Regions from separate parts of the Arthrobacter sp. NPDC092385 genome, predicted to be linked through region 4. Evidence: predicted binding sites of a transcription regulator. Region 4 holds the regulator's gene; each other region holds the start of a gene.
The links. The regulator LexA, encoded in region 4, represses DNA repair genes until DNA is damaged. The targets are predictions, from matches to a motif close to TCGAACANNTGTTCGA.
Positions count from the first base shown of each region.

Region 1: a site for LexA is predicted at 1,382-1,397, ahead of ruvA (Holliday junction branch migration protein RuvA). Genes of this name have one in related genera too.
Region 2: a site for LexA is predicted at 1,698-1,713, ahead of ACIQCY_RS15190 (DUF222 domain-containing protein). Genes of this name have one in related genera too.
Region 3: a site for LexA is predicted at 1,625-1,640, ahead of ACIQCY_RS05930 (DUF222 domain-containing protein). Genes of this name have one in related genera too.

Region 1 is NZ_JBIVQL010000008.1:212,338-215,542, reverse strand. It holds gene ACIQCY_RS12360 (YebC/PmpR family DNA-binding transcriptional regulator) at 1-693, shown strand, start outside; gene ruvC (crossover junction endodeoxyribonuclease RuvC) at 730-1,302, shown strand; gene ruvA (Holliday junction branch migration protein RuvA) at 1,450-2,079, shown strand; gene ruvB (Holliday junction branch migration DNA helicase RuvB) at 2,076-3,191, shown strand.
Region 2 is NZ_JBIVQL010000014.1:2,162-5,366, forward strand. It holds gene ACIQCY_RS15190 (DUF222 domain-containing protein) at 1-1,684, opposite strand, end outside; gene tmk (dTMP kinase) at 1,839-2,516, shown strand; gene ACIQCY_RS15200 (DNA polymerase III subunit delta') at 2,513-3,205, shown strand, end outside.
Region 3 is NZ_JBIVQL010000003.1:187,413-190,617, forward strand. It holds gene ACIQCY_RS05930 (DUF222 domain-containing protein) at 1-1,613, opposite strand, end outside; gene ACIQCY_RS05935 (GntR family transcriptional regulator) at 1,987-2,868, opposite strand; gene ACIQCY_RS05940 (hypothetical protein) at 2,893-3,036, opposite strand; gene pdxA (4-hydroxythreonine-4-phosphate dehydrogenase PdxA) at 3,072-3,205, opposite strand, start outside.
Region 4 is NZ_JBIVQL010000004.1:239,167-242,371, forward strand. It holds gene ACIQCY_RS07475 (ATP-dependent DNA helicase) at 1-942, shown strand, start outside; gene lexA (transcriptional repressor LexA) at 1,061-1,774, opposite strand; gene ACIQCY_RS07485 (LysM peptidoglycan-binding domain-containing protein) at 2,156-2,596, shown strand; gene ACIQCY_RS07490 (histidinol-phosphate transaminase) at 2,714-3,205, shown strand, end outside.

The DNA of each region.
Region 1 (3,205 bases), on a different contig from region 4:
AAGTCCTTCGCCAAGCTGATCAAGAACATCGAGGTCGCCGCGCGGGCCGGTGGCGCCGACGTCGCCGGTAACCCCGGCCTGGAGCTCGCCGTGTCGAAGGCGAAGAAGACCTCCGTGCCCATCGACAACATCAACCGTGCGGTCAAGCGCGGCGCCGGCCTGCTCGGCGAGGCCGTCGACTACCAGACCATCATGTACGAGGCCCGCGGACCCCAGGGCTCGGCCCTGCTGATCGAGTGCCTCACGGACAACAAGAACCGCGCGGCGTCCGAGGTGCGCCTCGGGATCAGCCGCAACGGGGGGACCATCGCCGATCCCGGTTCGGTGGCGTACCTGTTCGCGCGGAAGGGCGTCGTCACGCTCCCGAAGAACGGGCTCACCGAGGACGAACTGCTCATGTCCGTGCTCGACGCCGGGGCGGACGAGGTCAAGGAATCGGAGGGCACCTTCGAGATCGTCTCCGAGCCGCAGGACCTCCGCGCCGTGGTGGCCGCGCTGGACGAGAGCAGCATCGAGTACGAGACCGACGAGGTCGAGTTCGTCCCGTCCATGCAGGTGGACCTCGACGCCGACGGCGCCCGGAAGTTCCTCAAGCTCGTGGACGCGCTGGAGGAGCTCGACGACGTCCAGAACGTCTACTCGAACGCCCACCTCCCGGACGAGGTCCTCGCCGAGCTCGAGAACGACGACTGACATCGTTCCTCCCGGACCCGGGCGGCGGGTAGTCCCGTGACCTTCCGCGTAATGGGCGTCGATCCCGGGCTGACGCGCTGCGGGCTCGCCGTCGTCGACATCGAACCGAACCGGCGCTCGACGCTCGTCGCCGTCGGCGTGGTCGGCACGGAAGCTGGCAGGGGCCTCGACGAGCGGCTCCTGGTCATCTCGGAGGCCGTCGACTCGTGGCTGGACCTGCACAGACCGCAGGCCCTCGCCGTCGAGCGCGTGTTCAGCGGGACCAACATCAGTACCGTCATGGGTACCGCGCAGGCGTCCGGGGTCGTCATCGTGGCTGCCGCGCGCCGGGGCATCCCGGTGGCCCTCCACACGCCCACCGAGGTGAAGGCCGCCGTCACCGGCAACGGGCAGGCGGACAAGGTCGCGGTCACGAAGATGGTCACGAAGATCCTGCGCCTCGACACGGCGCCTCGACCCGCCGATGCCGCCGACGCCCTGGCCCTCGCCATCACCCATGCCTGGCGCAGGGGAGTGGGACTGCAGGGCGCGGCCGCTGCCGCAGGCGGCTCCGTCACGCCGGCCCAGCGGATCTGGGCCGAGGCCGAGGCGCGCGCCCGACGCCGATAGCGCTCGGCCGGCCCCCACGCCGGGGCGCCGCCGGTGTGGCGCCTCGCTCCTGCCCGAGGAAGCCGGTACGGTTGATCAATAGAACGTATGTTCGACACCGGGTGACCGCCCGGTCGTCCCTTCCCGCACGTGCCCTTGGAGCCCTTCATGATCAGTTCACTGCGCGGAACAGTGACCCACGTGGGCCTGCACTCCGCCGTTCTCGACGTCAACGGCTTCGGCATGCAGGTGCAGGCGACGCCGCAGACCCTCGCCGGGCTCCGGGTGGGCGAGCAGGCCACGGTCGCCACCGCCATGATCGTCCGCGAGGACTCCATGACGCTCTTCGGGTTCGAGGACGCCGACCAGCGCGAGGTCTTCGAGACTCTCCTCGCGGTCAGCGGCGTGGGCCCCCGCCTCGCCCTCGCGGTCCTGGCGGTCCATGCGCCCGACGCCATCCGCGTCGCGGCGTCGTCCGGTGACGACAAGGCCTTCAGCAAGGTGCCCGGGATCGGACCGAAGGGTGCGCGCCGGATCGTGCTGGAGCTCGCCGGGAAGCTCGTACCGCTCGAGTCGAAGCCGGGTGTGTCGAAGCAGACCTGGCAGGGCCAGGTGCTCACCGCGATGATGGGCCTCGGCTGGTCCGAGAAGGACGCCGGGGCGGCCATCGACGCCGCCGTGGCCGAGGCGCCCGAGGTCGCCGCCACGGGTGATGTCGGCCAGATCCTCAAGCTCACGCTGCGCCGGCTCGGCCAGGACGGCGCACGCAGCTCGGCCCGCGCGAGGGTCGGATCATGACGGACGGGCAGCCCGAGGAGGCGCCGCTCGTCGCCCCGGCGGCCGATCCCGAGGACCGCGCGGTCGAAGCAGCCCTCCGGCCGAAGAACCTCGACGACTTCGTGGGCCAGAAGCGTGTGCGGCGGCAGCTGTCGCTCGTGCTGGAGGCCTCGCGGCTGCGCGGACGCAGCGCCGACCACGTCCTGCTGTCCGGTCCTCCGGGGCTCGGGAAGACGACGCTGGCCATGATCATCGCGGCGGAGATGAACGCGCCGCTGCGCATCACGTCCGGTCCCGCCATCCAGCACGCCGGTGACCTCGCGGCGATCCTCTCCTCCCTGACCGAGGGCGAGGTGCTGTTCCTCGACGAGATCCACCGCATGTCGCGGCCCGCCGAGGAGATGCTCTACATGGCGATGGAGGACTTCCGCGTCGACATCATCGTCGGCAAGGGCCCCGGGGCCACGGCGATCCCCCTCGAACTGCCGCCCTTCACGCTGGTGGGCGCGACGACGCGCGCGGGCCTGCTGCCCGGTCCGCTGCGGGACCGCTTCGGGTTCACCGGACACCTCGAGTTCTATTCCACGGGGGAGCTCGAACTGGTGCTCCGCCGCTCGGCCATGCTCATGGACATGAAGGTCAACTCTGCTGCCTTCGCCGAGATCGCCGGCCGTTCACGGGGCACGCCCCGTATCGCCAACCGCTTGCTGCGGCGCGTCCGGGACTGGGCGCTCGTGCACGGCATCGACCTCATCGACGCCCGGTGTGCGAGTGCGGCCCTCGACATGTACGAGGTGGACGCCCGCGGCCTCGACCGGCTGGACCGTTCCGTGCTCACCGCACTCATCACCAAGTTCAACGGCGGGCCCGTCGGCCTGTCCACGCTGGCGATCGCCGTCGGGGAGGAGCCGGAGACCGTCGAGACCGTCGCCGAGCCCTACCTGGTCCGCGAGGGCATGCTCGGGCGGACCCCGCGCGGAAGGATCGCGACGGCGGCGGCGTGGAAGCACCTCGGCATCGAGATGCCACAGAACGTCGCCGCGGCCATGCCCGAGGACCTCTTCTCGGTGGCACCCGAGGACCTGCTGGGCGCGGAATCGGGCCTTGAGAGCTGGGCACAGCCGGACTCCTGACGCGGGAACGTCCA
Region 2 (3,205 bases), on a different contig from region 4:
TGTTCCGCCTCCGGGTGCGATCAGGGTCGATGTAGCGCGGCGGCGTGAACCACGGGATGCCGCGCTCGACCTCGATCGTCCAGTTGCCCCGCTCGATGAGCCGGTGGTGGAACGAGCACAGAAGGCATCCGTTGGAGACGTTCGTCCTTCCGCCGCCAGCCCAAGGGGTGATGTGGTGCGCCTCGGTCCAGACTGCCGGGACCGTGCAGTCGGGGAACGAGCAGCCCCTGTCCCGCGCAACAAGGGCGCGCCGCTGCGCCACACCGAAAAACCTGCGTGCACGGCCGACGTCGAGCACTTCCCCGCCGCCACCCAGCACCACCGGGATGATATCGGCGTCGCAAGCGATCTTCCGCACGGTCTGCGCGGTGACCGGGCCGCCGAACACGGTGTACCCCCGTCCCGGAGGTTCGGGGGCGATCCGGGGACGGGGAATCGACTCGTCCTTGTTGCCGCGGCGCCCCTGGTCGCTCGGTCCAGGGGTGCGCTGCAGCGACCCGTGGCTCCGGTCTCCGCACGCCCCATCGCTCGGGTGCAGGCAGCCCGGACCTTGGTCTGCCGACCCCGATGGCTGTGCGCGGTCAGTCCGATGGGTAGTGGCTGCCCCGCGCTCGGAGACGGGATGGACGTCCCTGCGAACCACTCCACGTTCCTGCAGGTCCGACATCAGTGCCTGGTAGTCGATCGTGACCATCACCTGTGGCCGATGCCCGCCGGTGGCGGGGAGCGTATCGGTGGCCAGGGCCACCTGGCAGGCTCCGACCAGCCCGTCGAGCAGCCGCTGCGCCCGGGAGCGGCGCTCCCACAACGGCGCATCGCCATCCCCCGCACCCCCGCCGGAAGGCCTGTCAGCATGATCCGCTCCCCCGGATGCTGAGGCATCGGACATCTCCCGGTCCCGCGCGGTACGCGGGTTGGTGGCGGTGTTCATGACGGTGAGCAGGAATTCGAACTGTTCATCGTCCGCCGCGATGTCGAGCCGGTGCAGGCCCCGACGCCTTCCGCGGAGGAACACACCCTGCTGCTTCCTGAGCAGTTCATCCGTGGGCTCGGCGCCGTCCGGATCCAGAGCCGACTCCCACCGCCGGATGACCACGTTGAGCAGGTCCTCGTCGGATTCGACGGCCTGGGCGGTCAGCCCGTCCTCCATGGCTTGCAGCGGCTCGGGCAGTGCAGACGGCCTGACCCGTTCGACAGCGTCCCTGATCTGGGTTGCGGCGTACGAACTGATCATCCCGTCGCCGAAAGCGGCCGCAACGGACGCGAGGGCGGCCGGCTGCGGCTCGCCGGTCGGAGTCCGCCGTGGTAACACCGACGCCCCCAGGCGAATGCGCCTCCGCGCCTCGGCCCTGGTGATCCCGATCCTGGCCCGGAGATACTCGGCGGTGTCCTTGAACTCCCGGGGGCTGTCGGGACCGACCGGACAGCCGAGCCGGCCCGGGGCCTCCCGATGCTCACCGACGGTCGCGATGTCCCGCCGATCTGCTGCGGCCGCCCCCACGACCTGTAAGTACGAGACCACCCGCGCAAGCTGCTCGAGCGCACACAGCGACTCGGCGAGATCTGCGGTGGGTGTGAAGCCGGCCTCCGCCTCGAACAGTCGGCCGAGGCTCACCACCTGAGACCGCACCAGCCCGAGGGCCTGTGCCGTTGTAACGAGTTCCTCCGAGAACGCGAGTGCCATGAACCGAGAGTATTAGTACGCATCTTCGAACGATCGCGAACCGGCTCGTATGTGGACAACTCGCCGAGCGTCCGCGTCGGCCGGCGCACGGACCACGTAATCCCCGCCCCGCCTGCACGGGCGTGCGGGGTACAGCACTGATGCTGTGGCTTGGATGTCATCGACACTCGGTAGTCTTGAGCGCGTGACCTATCCCCTCCCGCACGGGCTTCCCGGGCTCTTCATAGCGCTCGAGGGTGGCGACGGCGCCGGCAAGTCCACTCAGGCAGCACTGCTCTGCCGGGCCCTCGAGGACAGCGGCCGCACCGTGGTGCGCACGCGTGAGCCCGGTGGCACGCCCATCGGGGAGAAGCTGCGGTCCCTGGTCCTCGAGCACGGCCACGGTGAGATCGATGCCCGCACCGAAGCCCTGATGTTCGCGGCTTCGCGCGCGGCCCACGTCCACCAGGTGATCGTGCCGGCCCTGCGGCGTGGCGACGTCGTCGTCTGCGACCGCTACATCGATTCCTCCGTGGCCTACCAGGGAGCGGGGCGCGGGCTCGGCACTGCGGCCGTCCTCGATGTGAACCTCTGGGCCACCGAGGGGCTCCGCCCCGACCTCACAGTGCTGCTCGATGTCGACCCGGCGGAGGGTCGCAGCCGCCGCACCGCGGGTGCCGCCGAGGAAGACCGCCTCGAGTCCGAGCCCGACGGCTTCCATGCCAGCATCCGGTCCGCCTTCCTCGACCTCGCCCGGCAGGAGCCCCGGCGGTACCTCGTGCTGACGGCATCCGATACGCCCGAGGAACTCCACCGGGCCATCCTCGGGGCCCTGCCGCGGGTGGCCGCATGAGCACCAGCCTGCCGACCACGGGGGTGTGGGCGGAACTGCGGGGCCAGGAGCAGGTCGTGGAGCAGTTGCGCCGCGCCGCCCAGTCCGGGGCGCCGACCCACGCCTGGCTCTTCACCGGCCCGCCCGGCTCCGGCCGCTCCAATGCAGCCCGCGCCTTCGCAGCGGCGCTGCTGTGCGAGCGCGAGGCCCTCGACGAGCGCGGCTGCGGCATGTGCAAGGCGTGCCGCACCGTCCTCTCCGGAGCCCATGCCGACCTCACCAACGTCACCACGGAGAAGGTGACCATCAGCATCGACGAGGCGCGTGAACTCGTGCGGAAGGCACAGGACAAGCCGTCGACGGGCCGTTGGCGCATCATCATCGTCGAGGACGCCGACCGCATGCAGGAACGCAGCACCAACGTGCTGCTCAAGGCCATCGAGGAACCGCCGCCACGCACCATCTGGCTGCTCTGCGCACCCAGTCCGGGCGACGTCCTGGTCACCATCCGCTCGCGGTGCCGATCCGTGGGACTCCGGCTGCCGCCCGTGCAGGACGTCGCCTCACTGCTCGTGGCCCGGGACGGCATAGACCCCGCCACGGCGGAAGCAGCCGCGCGCGCAGCCCAGAGCCATATCGGGGTCGCGAAGCGGCTGGCGACCGACGACGGTGCGCGGGAGCGCCGCAACCAGATCGTGCGGCTCCCCCTG
Region 3 (3,205 bases), on a different contig from region 4:
AGCAGCGGGGCGCTTGCAGCAGATCGTTCACGTCCGGCGTCACGAAGCTGCTCGTGGACGGCATCCTCCACCTGCCAGTAGGTATTTCTTCGGGGACTCCGATTCGGGTCAAGGTGTACCGGTGGAGTGAACCAGGGGATGCCGTACTTCGATTCGACGTTCCACTTCCCCTCGTGGATCACATGATGATGCCGCGAGCACAGGAGGACGCCCTGGTTGATACTCGTTGTTCCACCTTTGGCCCAGGGCGCTATGTGGTGGGCCTCGCACCAGGTTGCCGGAATGGAGCAGTCCGGGAACGCGCAGCCCTTGTCCCTCGCAACGAGTGCCCGCCGCAGATGCGCGGGGAAGAGGCGTTGTGCCCGCCCGATGTCGAGGATCTGACCCTGCCCGCCGAGGACCATCGGAATGATGTCTGCATCACAGGCCAGCGTGCGGATGCTTCGTGCGCTCATCTGCTGCCCGAACACAGCGTGGCCGGCACGTTCCATCTCGCCCACGAGGTCGGTATAGCTGATGGTCACCATGACCTGGGGCCGGTGTCCGCCCGCTGCGGGAAGCCTGTCGGTCGACAAAGCGATCCTGCAGGCGGCGACCAAGCCGTCGAGGAGGTTCTGCGGACGTGTCGGCCGGTGTGTATCGCCCCCACCGGCGTCAGACACACCAGCGTCACCCTCTTCGTTCTCGGCGGCCATCACGTCGGCTCGGTCTCCGCCGATGGTCGAGTCCCCGGTGTTCTGAAGGGTCAGCGGATCCCTCCTCGGATTCGTCGCGGAGTTCATGACGGTGACCAGATGCTCGAACTGCTCGTCGGTGGCGCCGATCTCCAGAAAATGCAGACCGTTGCGTCTGCCCTTGAGGAAGACGCCCTGTCGTGCCTTGAGGACCTTCTCGGTGGGTTCCAGCCCGTCCTGGTTGAGCACACCCTCCCAGCGTCGCGCGAGGACCCGCAGGAGGTCTTCATCCGATTCGACTGCTTGCCGCGTGAGGTGCTGCTCCATCGAATCGAGTTGCACCGGCGTTGCGAAGGACCGCACCCGCTGCACGGCCTCATGGATGATCGAAACAGCGCGTCCGCTGACCTCGCCCGCGCTTGCTGCAGCACCGAGGGTGCTCATCGACGCGGGAGTGGCAGAGCCGATTGCAGTGACCCCGGGCAGGAGGCTTGCCGCGATCCTCAATCGACGGTTTGCCTCGGTGCGGCTGATGCCGAGCCCGGCCCGCAGAAAGTCGGCACAGGTCCTGAATTCGGGACGGAACCCATTATTGTTCCACTGTTCGGCGCCTGCTGAAGTGCTCCCGCCGCCGCCCCCGGCGCCGTCGTCCTGCACTGTCGACAGGCTTTGCTGCGCCCGCACAAGGAGGGATCCAGGGGCCTCCTGCTCCCCGGTGCCGGCGACGCCGTGTTCCTGCGCAGCTCGAGCGGCAACGATCTGGAGATGATCGATGACCTTCGAAAGCTCTTCGATGTCCACGAGTGCTCGTACGACGTCGTGCTTGCTGAGAAGAAGGTGGCGCCCATTCAGGTCCTGCCCGAAAGCGAGCAATTCCGACCGCATCGACTCCAAGGAGGTACCTGTTCCCTCGGGATGCTCGAGCGGTGCGATGTCCATACCTTATTTTATCGAACACGCGTACTATTTCAGAGGGTTCGGACTCTTTGTGGAGGAGAAGTCGAGCACTATTCCTCCACAGCCGTCGGCTGTCATCGCCGGTCACGCCATCGAGTTGGCGTACCGGAAACCATCAGGTGCGGATTCGACGTGAGGTCGATCATTCACGGCATGGTCCCGCCCTCGTTCAGGGAGAAGAACTCGTGCATGGTGTAGGCAGGCCGCGTGCTGATTGAAGAGTGGCATCTTGGCCCTGCCACCCAAGAGCCTCGACGCGGGACACCCGAGCGGACTTGCCAGCCAGGCGGTTGCGGCTTGTAGTTTCTGGTAGGTGGACCAGCGACACGGGAGGGCTGCAAAGCTGGGCCGACGATCAGCGCTCAGCGTTCGAGAGACCGTCCGCGAAGCGGAGCAGGTCGGCGCCGAGCCGGCGGGCCCGGTCCGCCACCGCGTCAGGGGCGTCAACAGCAGACGACGACGGCGGGCCGCCTGCCGAGGTCTGCACTGCGGGCTCCCGCTGGATGTCGATGTCGAACACCACATGGTCCGGGTGGTGCCAGGTCGAGAAGACCTCCACGGGCCGCCCGTCCTGGTCGAAGCTCGTGCCTTCCAGCAGCAGGACGGGCGACGACGCCTCCAGCTTCAGGAGCCGCAGCAGGTCCTGGTCACCCGGGACAGCGCGGATCTGCCGCTTCCCGGAGGTGATCTGCACCCCGAACTGCTCACCGAGCACCGCGTGCAGGGACGCGTCGCGCAGGGACTCCGCTGTCAAGTCAGCGAAGACAGGCACCGGAAGCCAGGTGTGGATGACGGCGATGGGCTCGCCGTCGGCCGTCCGCAGCCGCTCGAGCGCGAGCACCTGAGGAGTCCCGAGGACCGCCGTCGACGCATCGGCGTCCTGCAGCGTCAGCGACAGCACCTCGGTGCCGACATTCGCTCCGGCGCTCCCCAGCTGCGCCGAGAGCCCCGACGTGCGGTGCACCAGACGGTGGTGTTCCTGCCGGGGAGCCACGGTGCTGCCGCGCCCGCGGCCACGCTCGATCAGCCCCTCATCGGCGAGTGCACCGAGGGCCTGACGCACCACGGACCGGGACACCCCGTACCGCACCTGGAGCTGCGCCTCACTGGGTAGCGAGGTGCCCGGCGGCAGCGAGTGATTCAGGATCTGTGCCCGCAGGTGCCCGCGGAGCTGCAAGTGCAGCGGCTCGCTGCTCCCGGTGTCGAGCAGGCGTCCGGGGGCGTCAGGGGTGTCCATTCCAGCCATTATTCCGACCCGGCCTCAGGGCGCGGAGTCGGACTCGTCCGCTGGCGCCGGACCGTCGTCGTCCTGCTCCTCGAGGACCTTTCCATCGTGGACGCGCTTCAGTGTGATGCCCTCGAGGTAGCTGGGGACGGGAGGGTCGAGGTCTTCGTCGCTTGTCATGATTCCGATCCTAGGTGCCGACGGTACGGGAGCAGCTACTCCTTCTGCGCGGTCCGCCAGACGACGTCCCAGCCCGGCGCCAACTGAGCGGCCCGGCGCAGGGACAGGACGAGGCTGGCCTCGCGGGCGATGCCCTGGCCTGCGATGTCGAACGCCGTCCCGTGGTCCA
Region 4 (3,205 bases):
CTGGTCTTCGAGCTCGCGGAGCGGATCCTGGCGGCCTCGGACCTGAACGAGGTGGTCTGGGCATCCCGCCCCAGTACCTTCACGCCCGGCTCGGGGTACGAGCAGCCGGACGAGAGCTCACCCGCGACGCTGAACGTGGCTCCGCTCTCCGTCGCCGGGCGCCTGCGGGAAGGACTGTTCGAGGACCACACGGTGATCCTGACCTCGGCGACGCTCGCGATCGGCTCCGAGTTCGGACCGGTCGCGGGATCGCTGGGCCTCAGCGGTCCCGGCGCGCCCGCGTGGACCGGCGTCGACGTGGGGAGTCCCTTCGACTACCCCCGGCAGGGGGTCCTGTACGTGGCGAAGGACCTTCCGAAGCCCGAGCGCGGCACCTCCGACGCGCAGCTGGCGGAGCTCCTGACGCTGCTCACGGCCTCCCGCGGGGGAGCGCTCGGCCTGTTCTCGTCCAAGCGGGCCGCCGAGGAGGCGGCGGAGGCGCTGCGCCCGAAGGTCGACTTCGAGATCCTGTGCCAGGGGGACTCGTCCCTCAGTGCGCTCGTGACCCGGTTCGCGGACGAGCCGGACACGTGCCTTTTCGGCACCATGTCGCTGTGGCAGGGGGTGGACGTGCCGGGCTCGTCCTGCCGACTCGTGGTCATCGACCGCATCCCGTTCCCGCGGCCGGACGATCCGCTGATGACGGCGCGGACCAGGGCCGTGGCCCGGAACGGCGGCAACGGCTTCATGAGCGTCTCGGCGACGCACGCCGCGGTGCGGCTGGCGCAGGGCGCCGGTCGCCTCATCCGCGCTGCAGGGGACAGGGGGGTGGTGGCCGTCCTGGACAGCCGCCTCGCCAACGCCCGGTACGGCGGGTTCCTCCGGGCGGCGCTCCCGCCGTTCTGGGCGACGACGGACCGCGAGACGGTCACCGGCATCCTGGAGCGGCTTTCGGGACGCTGATGCGCCCGCCGGGCGGGCATGCACTCCGCCGGGCGCGTCGCGATCGACGGTCGGCTGCGCTCGGCGCACCGCCGTCGCCCCGGTCGGCCGTCCGGCCGTCGAACCCGTAAGGGACGCGCTACAGGGCGCGCATCACCGAGACGACCTTGCCCATGATGCTGGCGTGGTCGCCGAGGATCGGCTCGTAGCGCGTGTTCTGCGGCAGGAGCCATGTGTGGCCGTCCCGCTGCCGGAAGGTCTTGACGGTCGCCTCGTCATCGAGCAGCGCCGCCACGATGTCACCGTTCTGTGCACTCTGCTGCTTGCGGACGACGACCCAGTCACCGTCGCAGATCGCGGCATCCACCATGGAATCCCCGGAGACCCTCAGCATGAACAGCTCGCCATGGCCCACGAGCTGCCGTGGCAGGGGCATGACGTCCTCGACGACCTGGTCGGCGAGGATGGGCCCGCCCGCGGCGATCCGTCCCACGAGCGGCACCAGGGCGGTGTCGACGGCGATCTGGTGTTCCCCGGGCTTCCGGTCCGACGACGAGCCGGCCGCATCCGCCGACTGCTCGGAGGCAAGCGTCAGTGGCAGCAGTACCTCCATGGCCCGGGGGCGCTTCGGATCGCGCCGCAGGTAGCCGAGCCGCTCGAGCTGTGACAACTGGTGGGTCACGCTCGACAGGCTCGCAAGCCCCACGGTGTCACCGATCTCCCGCATGGAGGGCGGATACCCCTTGTCGGCGATCGAGCGCTGGATCGTCTCGAGGATCGTCAGCTGGCGGGCGGTCAGGCCCTTGGACACGGAGCGTCCGCGCGGACGTCCGCGGCCCGCGGAGATGGGCACGGCATCGGCCGGACCGGCGGCGGTGTTCGATTCCTGCCGGACTGCCGGGGTTGGTTCCGCCACTGGTGTGCCTTTCGCCTGGGACGTCGATCCCGTCGTGTCCGCCGATCGGCTCCCGGTGGACCGGAAGCCGATATGTCAGTGGCGGGTGGTTGTCTGGAGCACATCGACGGTTCGCCTGCCGCTGGGGAGCGGCTTCCACCGGTGATGCACTCTCCTGCTCACGCTAGGACAGTCCGGGGCAGTTATCAAACATATGTTCGAGCGAGTCTCGACAACGGTCGTTCGTAGGTGCTAGAAATAGGCAGACACGAATTAGAACGTATGTTCGAAAAAGGCTCCAGGCCTGCATCGGACATTCGAAGGGAAAGAGGATACGCAATGGCTGAAGCACTGCACGGCAGCACGGCGCTGTGGGCGCTCACGCCCGCTCGGTCCGGGGCGACCCTTCGGAGCGTCCCCGCCCTCCCGCAGGCCACCGCACCGTCGGGGGACGGGCAGCGGAGCACCCAGCGCCCCCTGACCCTCACCCGGCGGGGCAGGCTGCTGCTGGTCGGTCTCCCGATCGCCCTGGGTGTGGCCGCGCTGATCCTCCTCGGCGCATTCCTGACCTCCCAGGCGCAGGCGGGCGAGTCCGCGCCGACGACCTCGCAGACGCTCGAGGTGAGCATCGCCGCGGGAGAGTCGCTGTGGGACCTCGCGGTCCGGTACGCCCCGGAGCGGGACCCGCGCGACGTCGTCGCGGAGATGGTCGAACTCAACAACCTGGGCACCTCCATCGTCCAGGCGGGGCAGCGTATCTCGGTACCCGCCGAGGGATAGGCGTCCACCTCGTCGACCACGGGAGCAATCTGCCGGTCGGTTCGCGATCCGCCCGGGGGACGGCGCCCGTATTCGCTGGTATTCGCCGCTGAAGTCCGCATCCCTTAAACTGGAGGAGTGCCATCCTCCGTCGACGCCCTTGCGAACCTTCCCCTGCGTGATGACCTCGTGGGACTCCACCCGTATGGTGCCCCGCAACTGGATGTGCCCATCCTGCTGAACGTCAACGAGAACACGCACGGCGTCCCCGCCGACGTGCACGCAGCCATCGTCGAGGCTGTCGCCGAGGCCACCCAGGGCCTGAACCGCTATCCGGACCGCGAGTTCACCGAGTTGCGGAAGAACCTTGCCGACTACCTCGGGCACGGACTGACGCCGGATCAGCTGTGGGCCGCGAACGGCTCGAACGAAGTGCTGCAGCAGGTCCTGCAGGCCTTCGGCGGGCCGGGGCGCACGGCGATCGGCTTTCCGCCCACCTACTCCATGTACCCGCTGCTGGCCAGCGGGACCGGAACACGCTACGTCACGGCGGACCGGGGAGCAGCCTATGCCATGACACCCGAGGCGACCGCCCGTGCCGTCCGCGAGTCCGCGGCGAACGTGGTGTTC